DNA from 3 places in the Mesorhizobium sp. ESP-6-4 genome. Region 3 is predicted to be linked to each of the others. Evidence: predicted binding sites of a transcription regulator. Region 3 holds the regulator's gene; each other region holds the start of a gene.
The links. Region 3 encodes PhoB, which activates phosphate uptake and scavenging genes when phosphate is short. Its sites were predicted from a motif close to TGTCATNNANCTGTCAT; they were not measured.
Positions count from the first base shown of each region.

Region 1: LB523_RS19485 (acid phosphatase) is a predicted target of PhoB. The motif match lies at 3,287-3,303, and genes of this name have one in related genera.
Region 2: LB523_RS11705 (ceramide glucosyltransferase) is a predicted target of PhoB. The motif match lies at 1,893-1,909, and genes of this name have one in related genera.

Region 1 is NZ_JAIUGS010000011.1:11,051-15,934, reverse strand. Features, by position in the region: gene corA (magnesium/cobalt transporter CorA) at 1-639, shown strand, start outside; gene LB523_RS19500 (MaoC family dehydratase) at 752-1,222, shown strand; gene LB523_RS19495 (MaoC family dehydratase) at 1,219-1,689, shown strand; gene LB523_RS19490 (adenine phosphoribosyltransferase) at 1,807-2,352, opposite strand; gene LB523_RS19485 (acid phosphatase) at 2,547-3,242, opposite strand; gene LB523_RS19480 (cytochrome c1) at 3,381-4,238, opposite strand; gene LB523_RS19475 (cytochrome b) at 4,260-4,884, opposite strand, start outside.
Region 2 is NZ_JAIUGS010000005.1:1,177-6,060, reverse strand. Features, by position in the region: gene argF (ornithine carbamoyltransferase) at 1-40, shown strand, start outside; gene LB523_RS11715 (Hsp33 family molecular chaperone) at 165-1,193, shown strand; gene apaG (Co2+/Mg2+ efflux protein ApaG) at 1,396-1,788, opposite strand; gene LB523_RS11705 (ceramide glucosyltransferase) at 2,132-3,277, shown strand; gene LB523_RS11700 (O-succinylhomoserine sulfhydrylase) at 3,360-4,550, opposite strand; SAM riboswitch at 4,607-4,684, opposite strand; gene LB523_RS11695 (2'-deoxycytidine 5'-triphosphate deaminase) at 4,801-4,884, shown strand, end outside.
Region 3 is NZ_JAIUGS010000003.1:403,849-408,732, reverse strand. Features, by position in the region: gene xylF (D-xylose ABC transporter substrate-binding protein) at 1-833, opposite strand, end outside; gene LB523_RS09125 (ROK family protein) at 1,102-2,343, shown strand; gene phoB (phosphate regulon transcriptional regulator PhoB) at 2,677-3,366, opposite strand; gene phoU (phosphate signaling complex protein PhoU) at 3,382-4,089, opposite strand; gene pstB (phosphate ABC transporter ATP-binding protein PstB) at 4,110-4,884, opposite strand, start outside.

The DNA of each region.
Region 1 (4,884 bases), on a different contig from region 3:
ACTTTCCCGCAGCGCGCCGAAAAGGTGGCGACCGGCTGCACCAGCGGCGACACCATCCTGATCGGCCTCCTCGAGGCGATCGTCGATCGCCTGGCCGACATCCTCGAGCGCGCCGGCCGCGAGGTGGAAACGATCTCGCGCGACATTTTCGAGGCGCGCTCGACCAAGGCCTCGAAGCGCAACCGCGATTTCCAGGAGCTCCTGAAAGGCATCGGCCGCAAGGAGGACATCGCTTCCTCGGTCCGCGACAGCCTGATCTCGTTGCAGCGCCTGGCCGGCTTTCTCGCCCATGTCGCTGACCAGACCAAGATGAGCAAGGATGTGCGCGCCCGCATCAAGACGCTGTCGCGCGACGTGCTCTCGCTCGCCGACCATGCCACCTTCCTGTCGCAGAAGATCTCCTTCCTGCTCGATGCCACGCTCGGCATGATCTCGATCGAGCAGAACGCCATCATCAAGATCTTCTCGGTCGCCGCCGTCATCTTTCTGCCGCCGACGCTGGTCGCCTCGATCTACGGCATGAACTTCGACATCATCCCCGAGCTCAAATGGGAGTTCGGCTACCCCTTCGCCATCGCCCTGATGGTGGTCTCGGCGATCCTGCCCTTCTGGTATTTCCGCCGCCGCGGCTGGCTCTGACGGACTTGGCCGGCGACGGCTGGCTTACCAGAAATCACTTGACCAAATCGACTTGGGCCGGCATCCGGGTTTTCCGATCCTCGGGATCGTGTTCGTCAACCGGATTGCCGACATGACCGGAAAAACCTGGGCTTATGAGGATTTCGCCGAAGGCGCCTCGCTCGACCTCGGCAGCAAGGACGTAAGTGCCGCCGAGATCATCGAATTCGCTTCGGAGTTCGATCCGCAGCCGATGCATCTCGACGAGGAAGCCGGCAAGGCGAGCATCCTCGGCGGGCTTTCGGCTTCGGGCTGGCATACCTGTGCGATGTTCATGCGCATGCTGTGCGATGCCTTCCTGCTCGATTCGACCTCGCAGGGCTCGCCCGGCATCGAGCATGTGAAATGGAAGAAGCCGGTGCTGGCCGGCGACAGGCTTACCGGCACGCTCACCATACTTTCCAAGCGCCAGTCGAAATCGAGGCCGCAGCTCGGCTTGGTCACCATGCGCAGCGAGCTCGTCAACCAGCGCGGCGAAAGCGTCTTCGAACTCGAAAACACCGGCATGTTCCTCGCGCGTGATGCCGCAAGGGACCTGTCATGACCCTGGACGAGTATTTCCTGATTGGCGAGACCGTCACGCTCGGCTCGCATAAATTCGAAGCCGACGAGATCAAGGCGTTCGCCAACAAATACGATCCGCAAATCTTCCACGTCGATGAAGAGGCGGCAAAGAAGAGCGTGCTTGGCGGGCTCTGCGCCTCAGGCTGGCACACCGCCGCCACCTGGATGAAATACAATCTCGAAAAGCGCATGGAGACCGAGGGCGTGCGCTGGACAGGCCCCGGTCCGCGGCCCGAGTTCGGCCCCTCGCCCGGCTTCCGCAATTTGAAGTGGCTGAAGCCGGTCTACGCCGGCGAGACCGTGACTTTCACGCGCACCGCGCAGGCGCACCGCCCGCTCGCCGGGCGCCCAGGCTGGAACCTGCTGACGCTGCGTTCGGAAGGTTTCGATTCGACCGGCGACAAGGTGATTGAGTTCGACAGCGCCGTTCTGGTGAAGGTGGCGTGAGTAGTGAAGTGAGTAGTGAGTAGTGAGTAGTGAGTAGTGAGTAGTGAGTAGTGAGTGCGGATAAATTCGAACGTTCGCCATAGAACACCGATATCACTACTCACTACTCACTACTTCCTAATGCCCCTCGAACCCGATCAACGTCCTGACCGGCACGCCTAGCGCTTCCAGCTTCTGACGGCCGCCGAGGTCCGGCAGGTCGATGACGAAGCAGGCGGCGACGATGTCGGCGCCGATCTGCCTGAGCAGCTTCACCGCGGCTTCCGCCGTGCCGCCGGTGGCGATCAGGTCGTCGACCACGATCACCTTCTCCCCCGGCGAGACGCCGTCCTTGTGCATCTCCATCTCGTCCAGGCCGTATTCGAGGCTGTAGGCGACGCGCACCGTCTCGTAGGGCAGCTTGCCTTTCTTGCGGATCGGCACGAAGCCTGCCGAAAGCTGGTGCGCCACGGCGCCGCCCAGGATGAAGCCCCGCGCCTCGATGCCGGCGATCTTGTCGATCTTCAATCCGGCATAGGGATGGACCAGCTCGTCGATGGCGCGGCGGAAGGCGCGCGCGTCGCCAAGCAGCGTGGTGATGTCGCGAAACAGGATGCCGGGCCTGGGGTAGTCCGGAATGGTGCGGATGGCCGCAAGCAGCGTGTCTTCGAGGGAGGATTTCATCGAGGCTTTCCGCGTGTCCGGCTGTCGGATTTGGCGGCGTCGGCCTTTGCTGCCCGACGCGACCGACAAGGGCTACCGCGATGTCGCGCCAGAGACAAGCACATCCGGCAAAGGATCGGCACCGATCGGCCTCGGCCATAATGAAAAAGGGCGCCCGCGAAGGCGCCCTTCGAAAAGCAGGCGCTACCGAACGGCTACATGCCGAGATCCGAGCGCAGCTCGGAGCGCGCCACTTCGTACTCGGCCTTGAAATCGGGACGGTTGAGCAGGACCGCGGCGATCACGCTGCCGGAGATCTTGCCCATCTCGATGTCGGACGGATAATGGATGCCGCCGACCACGCGGTTGTGGGCGAATTCGGCCGCGCGCGCCATGATCTCGACGCGCTTTTCGGGAACCATGTCGGCAAGGACGATGCCCATCATGGTGCCGACCGTCGCATGACCAGACGGCCAGGAACCGGAGCTGGACAGCTTCACGACCGGCTTGACCAGATCGCTGAGCTGATGCGGCCGCGGCCGCTTCCAGACATCCTTGGCGGGATCGACGACGGCGCCTTCGGTCGCCACGACGCGATCGAAGAAGGCACTGAACTTCGGCAGCTTCTCCTTGTTGAAATTCGGGCCCATGACATCAGCGAAGCGCCAGATATTCTCCTCGGCGTCGGCGATGGCGCGCTTTTCCATTTCCGGCGTGCGCGTCACCTGCAGCGTCAGCACCTCGCCGAGCTCGGCTTTGGTTTCCGGCGAGTCATTGGCCGGTGGCGGCGGCAGGATCATCGTCAGGTCAATGTCCTTGCTGGTGACGAAAGGCTGGGCCTCATCGGCATGGGCGACATATCCGGTGACAAGCAGCAGGAAACCCGCCGCGAGCGATGCATATCTTTTCATGGGTGCGATCCTTTGGTGAGTGCGAGGCAGGATCGCCACGAGCGATGACGGTCATGTGACACGCCCCGGTTTGCGCGCGCCGAAATACAAAAGGGCGCCTTGTGGCGCCCTTTCAAAATTCTTGCGATCGACGCCGCCTCAGTGCGCCACGTCGGCCCAGACCCTGCGCTTGGTCATGTAGACCAATGCGCCGAAGACCAGCAGGAATATCATGACGCGGAAGCCTGTCTTCTTGCGATCCTCGAGATGCGGCTCGGCCGCGAACATCAGGAAGGCCGAGACGTCGCGCGCATACTGGTCGACGGTCTGCGGCGAGCCGTCGTCATAGGTCACCTGGCCGTCCGAGAGCGGCTTCGGCATCTTCAACGACACGCCGGACAGGAAGTACGGGTTGTAGTGCGTGCCTTCCGGGATCACCATGCCGGCCGGCGGCGTCTGGTCGTAGCCGGTGAGCAGCGAGTGGATGTAGTCCGGGCCGCCCTGCGCATACTGGGTGAAGATGTCGAAGATGAAGCGCGGGAAGCCGCGCTCGACGCCGCGCGCCTTGGCAAGCAGCGACATGTCCGGCGGAGCGGCGCCGCCATTGGCGGATGCCGCGGCCTGCTCGTTCGGGAACGGCGCCGGGAAGTGATCCGACGGCTTGCCGGGGCGATCGAACATGTCGCCGGCATCGTTCGGGCCGTCATGGATGGTGTATTCGGCGGCCAAGGTCTTGATCTGCGCCTCCGAATAGCCGAGCCCTTCCAGCGTGCGGAAGGCCACCAGGTTCATCGAGTGGCAGGCCGAGCAAACTTCCTTGTAGACCTTCAGGCCGCGCTGCAGCTGCGCCTTGTCATAGGTGCCGAACGGACCGGCGAAGCTCCAGCTCATTTCCTTCGGTTCGTTGATCGGGAAATGCGTCGGAGCGGCCGCGTTGTGTTCCTCCTCGGCGGCGATGGCGGCGGTGCCCGCGACCACCAGGCCAAGCAGCGCCAGCGAGGTGAGAATCTTCTTCATACCCAAAATCCCCTCAGATTCTCAGCCCGTGATTTCCGGCGCGACGGCAGCGCGTGCCGGATGTCCGCTGCCCTTTTTCTTTTCAAGCACGGCCTCGGTGATCGAGTTCGGCAGCCTGCGCGGCGTCTCGATCAGGCCGAGCACCGGCATGACGACCAGGAAGAAGGCGAAGTAGAACAGCGTCGCCATCTGCGCCATGAACACATAGCTGCCTTCCGCCGGCTGCGAGCCCAGCCAGCCGAGCAGGATGGCGTCGGCTACGAACAGCCAGAAGAACAGCTTGTACCATGGACGATAGACCGCCGAGCGCACCTTGGAAGTGTCGAGCCACGGCACCAGGAACAGCATGGCGATGGCGCCGAACATGCACAGCACGCCGCCGAGCTTGGAGTTGATCGGGCCGATGTTGAAGGTGATGGCGCGCAGGATCGCGTAGAACGGCAGGAAGTACCATTCCGGAACGATGTGGGCCGGCGTCTTCAGCGGATTGGCGACCGTGTAGTTGTCCGGATGGCCAAGAAAGTTCGGCAGGTAGAAGACGAAATAGGCGAAGACGAACAGGAACACGATCATGCCGAACGCGTCCTTGATGGTGGCGTAGGGCGTGAAGGCCACGGTATCGGTCTTCGACTTGACCTCGATACCG
Region 2 (4,884 bases), on a different contig from region 3:
CGCCCAGAAGGCGGTGCTGGCCTGGTGTCTGGGCGCGTGAGAAGGGCTGGACCTGACCGCTTCCGGCCCGATCGGGCTCAACTTGATCTGGGGACATGTGATGCCTATTTGCGGGCCATCACGTAAATCGAACGCGCTTCGACGCATGCGGCTCACCGGGCGGCATGGCTGCGCCCCGGAGTATTGTCATGTTGGAAACCCAGACCTTGGCTGAGCATAAACCCCAACTCGGTGAATTCGGCTTCGCCGGCGACGATCACGTCGTGCCTTACGAGGTCGCGCCGCTCGATGTGCGCGGCCGCACCGTGCAGCTCGGGCCGATGCTCGACGCTATTCTGAGCCGCCACGATTACCCCGAGCCGGTCGCCCGCCTGCTGGCGGAAGCCTGCGTGCTCACCGTGCTGCTCGGCACTTCGCTGAAGTTCGAAGGCAAGTTCATCCTGCAGACCCGCACCGACGGTCCGGTCGACATGCTGGTGGCCGATTTCACCACGCCGCATGCGCTGCGCGCCTATGCGCGCTTCGATGCCGACCGGCTGCAGGCGCTGACCGCCGCCGGCGAGACCTCGCAGCAGACGCTGCTCGGCGACGGCGTCTTGGCCTTGACGATCGACCAGGGCGCGCATACGCAGCGCTACCAAGGCATCGTCCAGCTCGACGGCACCTCGCTCGAGGACGCCGCGCGCACCTATTTCCGCCAGTCGGAGCAGATCCCGACCGATATCAAGATGTCGGTCGCCAAGCTGGTCACGCCCGGCCCGGCCGGCGCGCGCGAGCAGTGGCGCGCCGGCGGTATCCTGGCGCAATTCCTGCCGCAATCGCCGGAGCGCATGCGCGTTCCCGATATTTCCGGCGGCGACGGCGATCCGCGTGACGTTGCGGACCAGCCGGCCGACAATTCCTGGCAGGAGTTGCTGGCGCTGCTCGGCACGATCGAGCCGACCGAGTTGATCGACCCGACGGTGGGCGCCGAGCGGTTGCTCTACCGGTTGTTCCACGAACACGGCGTGCGCGTTTTCCGCGGCGTCCCTGTCGCCGACCAGTGCTCCTGCTCGCGCGACAAGATCCGCGGCATTCTCGAAGGCTTTTCGGCTGAGGAGATCAAGGAATCGACCGAGGAGGGCGGCATCCATGTCGCCTGCGAGTTCTGCTCGACCCAATACGACTTCGACCCGGCTGAATTCGCGAAGTGAGCCCTCTTCCTTCTCCCCGTTCCATGGGGAGAAGGTGCCCGAAGGGCGGATGAGGGGCGGCGCCAACGTTGGCGATCATAGCGACACGCAGGCGACGCGGTCGTCCGCCTCAAGGAAAATCTCAGAAGGCCGGCGTCGCCCCTCATTGTCCTGCCGGGCATTTCTCCCCGTGAAGCGGGGAGAAAGAGGCTGTCGCCGACGGCTAATTCACCGTGCGCCTTGTCCCTGGCATGTCGAGCGAGAAAGCCGGAATGGCGATATCGAACGTCTCGCCGCGGCCGTTGCGCATCGTGTAGTGGCCGACCATGATGCCTGATGGCGTCGAGAGCGGGCAGCCCGAGGTGTACTGGTAACTGTCGCCGGGATTGAGTTCCGGCTGGTCGCCGACGACGCCGGCGCCGCGCACCTCCTCGACCCGGCCCTGGCCGTCGGTGATGTGCCAGTAGCGCGACACAAGCTGCACGAACTCGTCGGAGCGGTTGTCGATCGTTACCTGATAGCCCCAGACATAGCGGTTCTCGGAGGGATCGGAGCGGTCCTCCAGATAGAAGGGCCTGACCAGCACTTCGATGTTGCGCGTCACTGCGCGATACATGGGCCACTCCGGTTGCCGCCGCGGAAAATATGTCACGCTCCGCTCTTGATAAACGCAGCGCCGACCATCCTGCCAGCCTTGTAAGTGCAGGTGCCGAAAAACAATGTCATTTAGGTGACACATGACAATGTTGGTGTGCACAAACCGTGCCGGGCGACTCGGGCGCTCTGTAACAGTTGAAACGGCCGCGTGCGGCCTAAAGCAATTCCAGGAAAGCGCGAGCGGTTAGGCTCGGCGCCTTCGCCGTAGCCTTCCGTCCGGAATTGCGTGAAAACAAGGAGATGGAGTGGGTCGCCGTTTGCGTGAAACGGTGAAACTCTCTATCGGGGGTGACCAGATCTCGATGGAACCGACTATCGCAGCCGGCCTGGCTTCGTCAGCGCTTCTTTCCTTCAATCTCGCCAGCATCCTGCTCGCCTCGTCGCAGCTGAAGCGGCGGCATGTCATCGCGCCGCCCCCCGGCGCACGGCCGCCGGTCTCCATCATCGTGCCGTCGCGTGGCGTCGAGCCGTTCACGCAGGAAACCTTGCAGCGCGCCTTCTCGCTCGATTGGCCGCGCTACGAGCTGATCTTCTGCGTCGCGCATGCCGAAGACCCGGTGGTCAAGCTGATCGATGCGGCGATCGCACGCTGCCCGAAGGTTCCGGCGCGGCTGCTGATCGGCGACGATCGCGTCAGCGCCAATCCCAAGCTCAACAACTGCGTCAAGGGCTGGCAGGCGGCGCGACACGATTGGGTGATCCTCGCCGATTCCAACGTGCTGATGCCGAGAGACTATGTCCAGCACCTGATGGCGGCATGGCGGCCGGATACCGGCCTCGTCTGCTCGACGCCGATCGGCTCGCGGCCGGACGGGTTTTGGGCCGAAGTCGAATGCGCCTTCCTCAACACGCTGCAGGCGCGCTGGCAGTATGCCGGCGAGGCGCTTGGCCTTGGCTTCGCCCAGGGCAAGAGCATGCTGTGGAACAAGCCGATGCTCGACGCGAATGGCGGCATCCAGGCCTTGGCCGCCGAGATCGCCGAGGACGCGGCGGCCACCAAGCTGGTCAACGGCCTGGGGCTCAATGTCAATCTCGTCGCCTCGCCATTCGAGCAGCCGCTCGGCCAGCGCAGGCTCGCTGAGATCTGGTCGCGCCAGACGCGCTGGGCGCGGCTGCGGCGGGTTACCTTCCCACTGTTCTTCGCGCCGGAGATCCTGACTGGCGCTGCGGTGCCGCTGCTGCTGGCGCTGATTGCGGCGGCAAGCGCCGGCGTCAGCCTGCCCACGACGGCCTTGGGCGTGCTGGCGATCGGCTACCTGCCGGAATGGCTGCTGGCCTTTGCGAAGGGCTGGTATTTGTCGCCGCGCAGCATCACCGCGATGATCGTGCGCGATGCCCTGCTGCCGGCCATCTGGGCGCGCGCCTGGTTCGGCGGCGCCGTCGAATGGCGCGGCAACGCCATGACCATCCGCACCAAGGCGATGACCGAGTTGGAGGAGCTCGCCTAGAGCAATTCCAGGAAAAGTGTGAAACGGTTTTCCATCCGGAATTGCGGCTCTGGAAGGCTCCGGCCGCGGCGTTCTCAGCCTTCTATTTTGCCGCCTTCAGGCCCTGTTCCACGTCTTCCAGCAGATCGTCGCTGTCCTCCAGGCCAACGGAGAGCCTCAGCGTCCCTGGCCCGATGCCGAGCTCGGCGCGGGCCTCGTCGCTCAGGTTCTTGTGCGTCGTCGTCGCCGGATGGGTGATCAGGCTCTTGGCGTCACCGAGATTGTTCGAGATCAGCACGATGTCGAGCGCGTTCTGGAAGGCAAAGGCCGCCTGCTTGCCGCCCTTTACGTCGAGGCAGATCAGCGTCGAGCCTCCCGACATCTGCTTCTTGACGATATCCGCTTGCGGATGATCGGCGCGGCCCGGATAGATGACACGGGCGATCTCCGGCCGGCCGGCAAGGAAATCCGCGATCTTGCCGGCGCTCTCGGTCTGCTGGCGCACGCGCAGCGGCAGCGTCTCCAGGCCTTTGAGCAGCGTCCAGGCATTGAAGGGCGACAGGCTCGGGCCGGTGTGGCGGAAATAGTCGTGAAGGTTCTCGTCGATCCACTTCTTGTCAGACAGGATGACGCCGCCCAGGCAGCGGCCCTGGCCGTCTATGTGCTTGGTCGCCGAATAGACGACGATATGGGCGCCGAGCTGCAGCGGCTTCTGCTGCAGCGGCGTGGCGAAGACATTGTCGACGATCAGCCTGGCGCCGATCGAATTGGCGAGCCTGGCGACGGCGGCGATGTCGACCACCTCCAGCGTCGGGTTGGTCGGGCTTTCCAGGAAGAACAGCTTGGTGTTCGGCCTTACCGCCTTTTCCCAATTGGCGATGTCGGTTCCGTCGACCAGCGTCGCCTGGATGCCATAGCGCGGCGCCAGCGTCTCGACCACCCAGCGGCAGGAGCCGAACAGGGCGCGCGCCGCGACGATATGATCTCCGGCCTTGGCGCTGCAGAGCAGCGCGGCGGTTACTGCGGCCATGCCGGAAGCGGTGGCGCGGGCATCCTCGGCGCCTTCCAGCGCGCACATGCGCTTTTCGAACATGTCGACGGTCGGGTTGGCGTAGCGCGAATAGATGAAGCCCGGCTCTTCGCCCTTGAAGCGGGCTTCCGCCGCTTGCGCCGTCTCGTAGACATAGCCTTGGGTGAGATACATCGCCTCGGATGTCTCGCCGAAACCGGAACGCAACGTTCCGCCATGCACGAGTGCCGTCTGAGGTTTCCAGTTGCGCTTCTTGGTGCTCATAGCCCTGCTTTCAGACACAAAAAAACCGGCCGCGAAGTCGCAACCGGTCCATATAGCCTTGCGGCTCGACGGTCCTTTAGCGACTTATTTAACGTGGCTGCAAGCCGACCGGCCAAATCACCACGGGATAACGACCCTTTAGACCCGCGCCGCGCTTGCGTCAATTGCCGGCTTCATTAAGAGGTTTGTACCAGCCCGGCGGCAAGAGCCTGCTTAGATCCTCGCCCGGCCTTGTGAACGGAGCCAGCCTTTGCGGCAAACAGGCATTCTTCCGGATCAGGACATCGCAGCGCTGTTCGAGGCGAAGGCGCTGAAGTCGCCGCGCGCGCTGGAC
Region 3 (4,884 bases):
GCGATCTCGGCGGCGTTCTTGCCGAGCTCGCGCGCGTCTTTCCACACCGACACGGTCTGCGTGCCGAGCGCGATGCGGTTGAGCGCCGCGTGGTCGCCGTCCTGGCCCGAGACCGGCACGGTGCCGGCCAGCCCCTGCGCCGTCAGCGCCGCGACAACGCCGCCGGCGGTGCCGTCATTGGCAGCCACGACCGCGTCGACCTTGTTGTCGTTGGCGGTCAGGAACTGCTCCATGTTCTTCTGCGCGTTGGCCGGCAGCCAGCCGTCCGTGTAGGCCTCGCCGACATTCTTGATCTTGCCGCTGTCGATGGCGTCCTTCAGGACTTCCATGGAGCCCGCGAACAGGAAGTCGGCGTTCGGATCGGAGCCCGAGCCCTTGATGAAGACATAGTTGCCTTCCGGCTTGGCCTTGAACACCTCGCGGGCCTGCATGCGCCCGACTTCCTTGTTGTCGAAGGTCAGGTAGAACACGTCCTTGTTCTCAATCAGGCGGTCGTAGCCGACGACCGGGATTCCTTCATCGAGCGCCTTCTGCACCGCCGGGCCGATCGCCGAGGCATCCTGCGCCAGGATGATCAGCGCGTTGGCGCCCTGCGAGATCAGGCTTTCGACGTCGGTCAGCTGCTTGCCCGGATTGGACTGCGCGTCGGCCGAGATATACTTGTCTCCGGCGGCCTCGATGGCGGCCTTCATCGCTGCTTCGTCGGTCTTCCAGCGCTCTTCCTGGAAATTCGACCACGACACGCCGATCACCTTGTCCTTCGCCTCGGCGACGGACGCCAGCGTCAGCGACATGGCAACGCCCGCCAGAATGGCGGCTGCAAATTTCTTCATGATATCCTCCCTGCGCCCGTGCGGCGCGACCCAGACTGGCCCAAAGGCCGGCACAGAGGCTTTTTTTCGAGCCTCAAAAAAATAGTGGTCCAGCACAACAGCGCTGTCAACCGAGATTTTGATGGGTTTTGATGGGCTCAGGCATTTTTTTCGGTGTTCGCAATAAATAATGACATGGCCCCTGGCTTCTGCCACAATCCCTAGCGTGTCAGCGACAGGCCATGGCATTATCACAAGGCCGCGATGACCGGGGAGGACGTGCGAAACGATGTCGGTCGGAATCCGCCATGACGATTTGCGCCGGCGCAACCGCGCCATGGTGATTTCGGCGGTACGCCGCGCCGGTCAGCCATCACGAACCGAAATTGCCGCCACCACCGGGCTCAGCCACTCGACCATTTCGGCGATCTCCGCCGACCTGATCCAGGAGGGCATTCTCACCGAAAGCAAGGCCAGCGAGCCGACGGCGTTGAAGCGCGGCCGGCCGCAGATCGGCCTGGCGCTGAACCCTGAAGCCGCCGCGGTGCTGACCGTGGTGTTGTCGCTGAACTTCCTGTCGGTCGCCGTGATCGATTATGCCGGTCAGGTTGTTGCCGAGGAGCAGCAGCGCCTGGACACGCTTGTCATGCCCCGCGACGAGCTGATCGGCGAATGCGTGGCGATCGTGCGGCGCCGGCTGCAGGATCCCGACCTCGACGTTGGCAGCGTCGCCCGCATCGCCATGGGCATTCAGGGCATCACCGATTCTAATGCACGCGCCATGCTCTGGTCGCCGATAACGCCGCTGACCGACATTCCTTTCGCCGACATTCTCGAGAAGGAGTTCGGCATCTCCGCCACCATGGAGAACGACTGCAACATGATGGCGGTAGCGCTGCAATGGCGCGACCCGGAGCGCTATCGCGACGACTTCATCGCCATCCTGTTGTCGCACGGCATCGGCATGGGTCTCGTGCTCAAGGGTGCGCTGTTCACCGGCACGCATTCCTCCGGCGGTGAGTTCGGCCACATGATTCACCGCCCGGGCGGGGCGCTTTGCCGCTGCGGCCGCCGCGGCTGCGTCGAGGCCTATGCCGGCAACTATGCGATCTGGCGCAGCGCCATGAAAATGAGCGAGGACGCCGAGCCGGTCGACGTCGGCGACGCCGACATGCGGGCCCTTGCCGCGAAGGCGCGCGAGAGGGACGGCCCCGAACGGGAGGCTTACCGCCGGGCCGGCGAGGCGCTTGGTTTCGGTCTCGGCAGCCTGTTCGCCCTCATCGACCCGGCGCCCGTCGCCATGGTCGGCGTCAGCGCGGCCGCCTTCGACCTGATCGAGCCGGCGCTGCGCGAGGCGATCGCCCAGACGGCCGGCGGCCAGCACTCCGAATCGATCTCCTTCGACACCGAGCCGAACGAACTGCCGCTGATCCGCGAAGGCTGCGCCATGCGCGCGCTGACCTTCGTCGACCAGGAGATTTTCGCGCCGGGAGGCCAGGCAAGAGCGGGGACGGGAAAGAACGTGGCCTGAGGCAGCCTTGAAGAGGTCCGGGGACAGCAGCAGACGATTGAAATTAGCGAAGGGAAGGCCCCGCAGCTTCGTCATTCCAGGGCGGAGCAGGAGCGAAGCTCCGTCGCGGAGACCCTGGAATCCATGCCGCTACCTCACGCGTCGAGCGCAGCGGCACAGAATTCTGGACTGTCGCAACGCATCGACATCACGGAATGAATCCTCGGGTCTGCGCTGCGTCGCTGCGCTCCTTGCTCCGCCCGTGGATGACGAAGCACAAGCGTCTCGGCTAATCGCCAATGCACGCGATCCGATGCTGGAGACAGAATCCGTCAGCGCCTCGGCGCCTTACCCCTAATCTTCCCTGATCGCGTAACCTGCGCCTCGGATGGTACGTATGACATCCGGCATGCGGCCGTTGTTGACCGCCTTGCGCAGGCGGCCGACATGGACGTCGACGGTGCGTTCGTCGATATAGATCGTCTCGCCCCAGACATTGTCGAGCAGCTGGCTGCGCGAGAACACCCGGCCGGGATGACGCATCATGAATTCCAGCAGCCGGAACTCGGTCGGGCCGAGCCTGATCTCGCTCTTCTTGCGGTAGACGCGGTGCGACTCGCGGTCGAGCACGATGTCGCCGACCTTGAGCACGCTGGACAGCACCTCCGGCTTGGCGCGGCGCAGCAGCGCCTTGACGCGCGCCATGAACTCCGGCGTCGAGAACGGCTTGACCAGATAGTCGTCGGCGCCGGTCGAAAGGCCGCGCACGCGGTCGCTTTCCTCGCCCCGCGCTGTCAGCATGATGATCGGCAACCGCTCTGTCTCGGGCCGCATCCTGAGACGCCGGCAGAGCTCGATGCCGGAAACCGCCGGCACCATCCAGTCGAGCACGAGCAGGTCGGGAACGTTTTCCTGAAGGCGGATTTCGGCCTCGTCGCCGCGGGTCACCACTTCGACCTGGTAACCCTCGGATTCGAGATTGTAGCGGAGCAGCACCCCAAGCGGCTCCTCGTCCTCCACCACCATGATGCGTGGCGCGATCATTGGCAGGTACCTTCGTCAGGCCGCCGGCGCCGACATTGTCGTCTCGTCCTGCTTGGGACGATTCGCGGGCAATTGCGTGCCGGTCAGCACATAATAGGCGTTCTCGGCGATGTTGGTCACATGGTCGCCGATGCGCTCGAGATTCTTGGCGCAGAACAGAAGATGCGTGCAGGCGGTGATGTTGCGCGGGTCTTCCATCATGTAGGTCAGGAGCTCCCGGAAGACGGATGTGTATTTGACGTCGATGCGCTCGTCGTCGTTGCGAAGCTTGGCCAGCGCCGTGGCGTCGCCCACCGTATATTCCTGGATCACGGCCTGGACCTGGATCAGCACCAGCTGCGCCATGGAATCGATCGAATGCGTGAGGTCGCGCGGCGCGGCGCTGACGCCGACCGAGCCGACGCGCTTGGCGATGTTCTTGGCGAGGTCGCCGATGCGTTCGAGGTCGCCCGCCATGCGGATCGAGCCGACCACATTGCGCAGGTCGTCGGCCATCGGCTGGCGCTTGGCGATCAGCGTGATGGCACGGTCGTCGAGCTCGCGCTGGCGCGCGTCCATGATGGCATCGTCGGAAACGACGCGCTGCGCCATGGCATTGTCGGTCTCGAGCAGGGCCTTGGTCGAAGCGCCGACCATCGAGCTGGCGAGATCGCCCATGTCGTTGATGAGCCGGCTGATCTGCCTCAGATCCTCGTCGAAGGAAGCGACGGTATGTTCGGCCATGATGATGTCCTCGTATGAGCTCAGCCGAAGCGGCCGGTGATGTAGTCCTGCGTGCGCTTTTCGCGGGGCGAGGTGAAGATCTTCTCGGTCCGGTCGAACTCCACCAGCTCGCCCAGATACATGAACGCCGTCTGCCGCGACACGCGCGCCGCCTGCTGCATGTTGTGGGTGACGATGACGATCGTGTAGTCGGCCTGCAGCTCGTCGATCAGTTCCTCGATCTTGGCGGTCGACAGCGGATCGAGCGCCGAGGCCGGCTCGTCGAGCAGGATGACCTCGGGCTTCACCGCAACGGTACGGGCGATGCACAGGCGCTGCTGCTGGCCGCCCGAGAGGCTGAGGCCGCTGGCGTTGAGCTTGTCCTTGACCTCGTTCCAGAGTGCTGCGCGCTTCAGCGCCTGCTCGACGCGGCTGTCCATCTCGGCCTTGCTGATCTTCTCATAGAGCCTGACGCCGAAAGCGATGTTCTCGTAGATCGACATCGGGAACGGCGTCGGCTTCTGGAACACCATGCCGATCTTGGTGCGCAGCAGATTGAGGTCCTGCGAGCGGTCGAGGATGTTCTTGCCGTCGAGCAGCACCTGGCCCTCGGCGCTCTGTTTCGGATAGAGCTCATAGATGCGGTTGAGCACGCGCAGCAGCGTCGACTTCCCGCAGCCCGACGGGCCGATGAAGGCGGTCACGCTGCGCTCGGGCAGGGACAGGTTGATGTCCTTCAGCGCCTTCGACTGGCCATAGTAGAAATTGAGGTTCTTGACCTCGATCTTGGCCTTCTCGACGGTCGTGTCGGCTGCG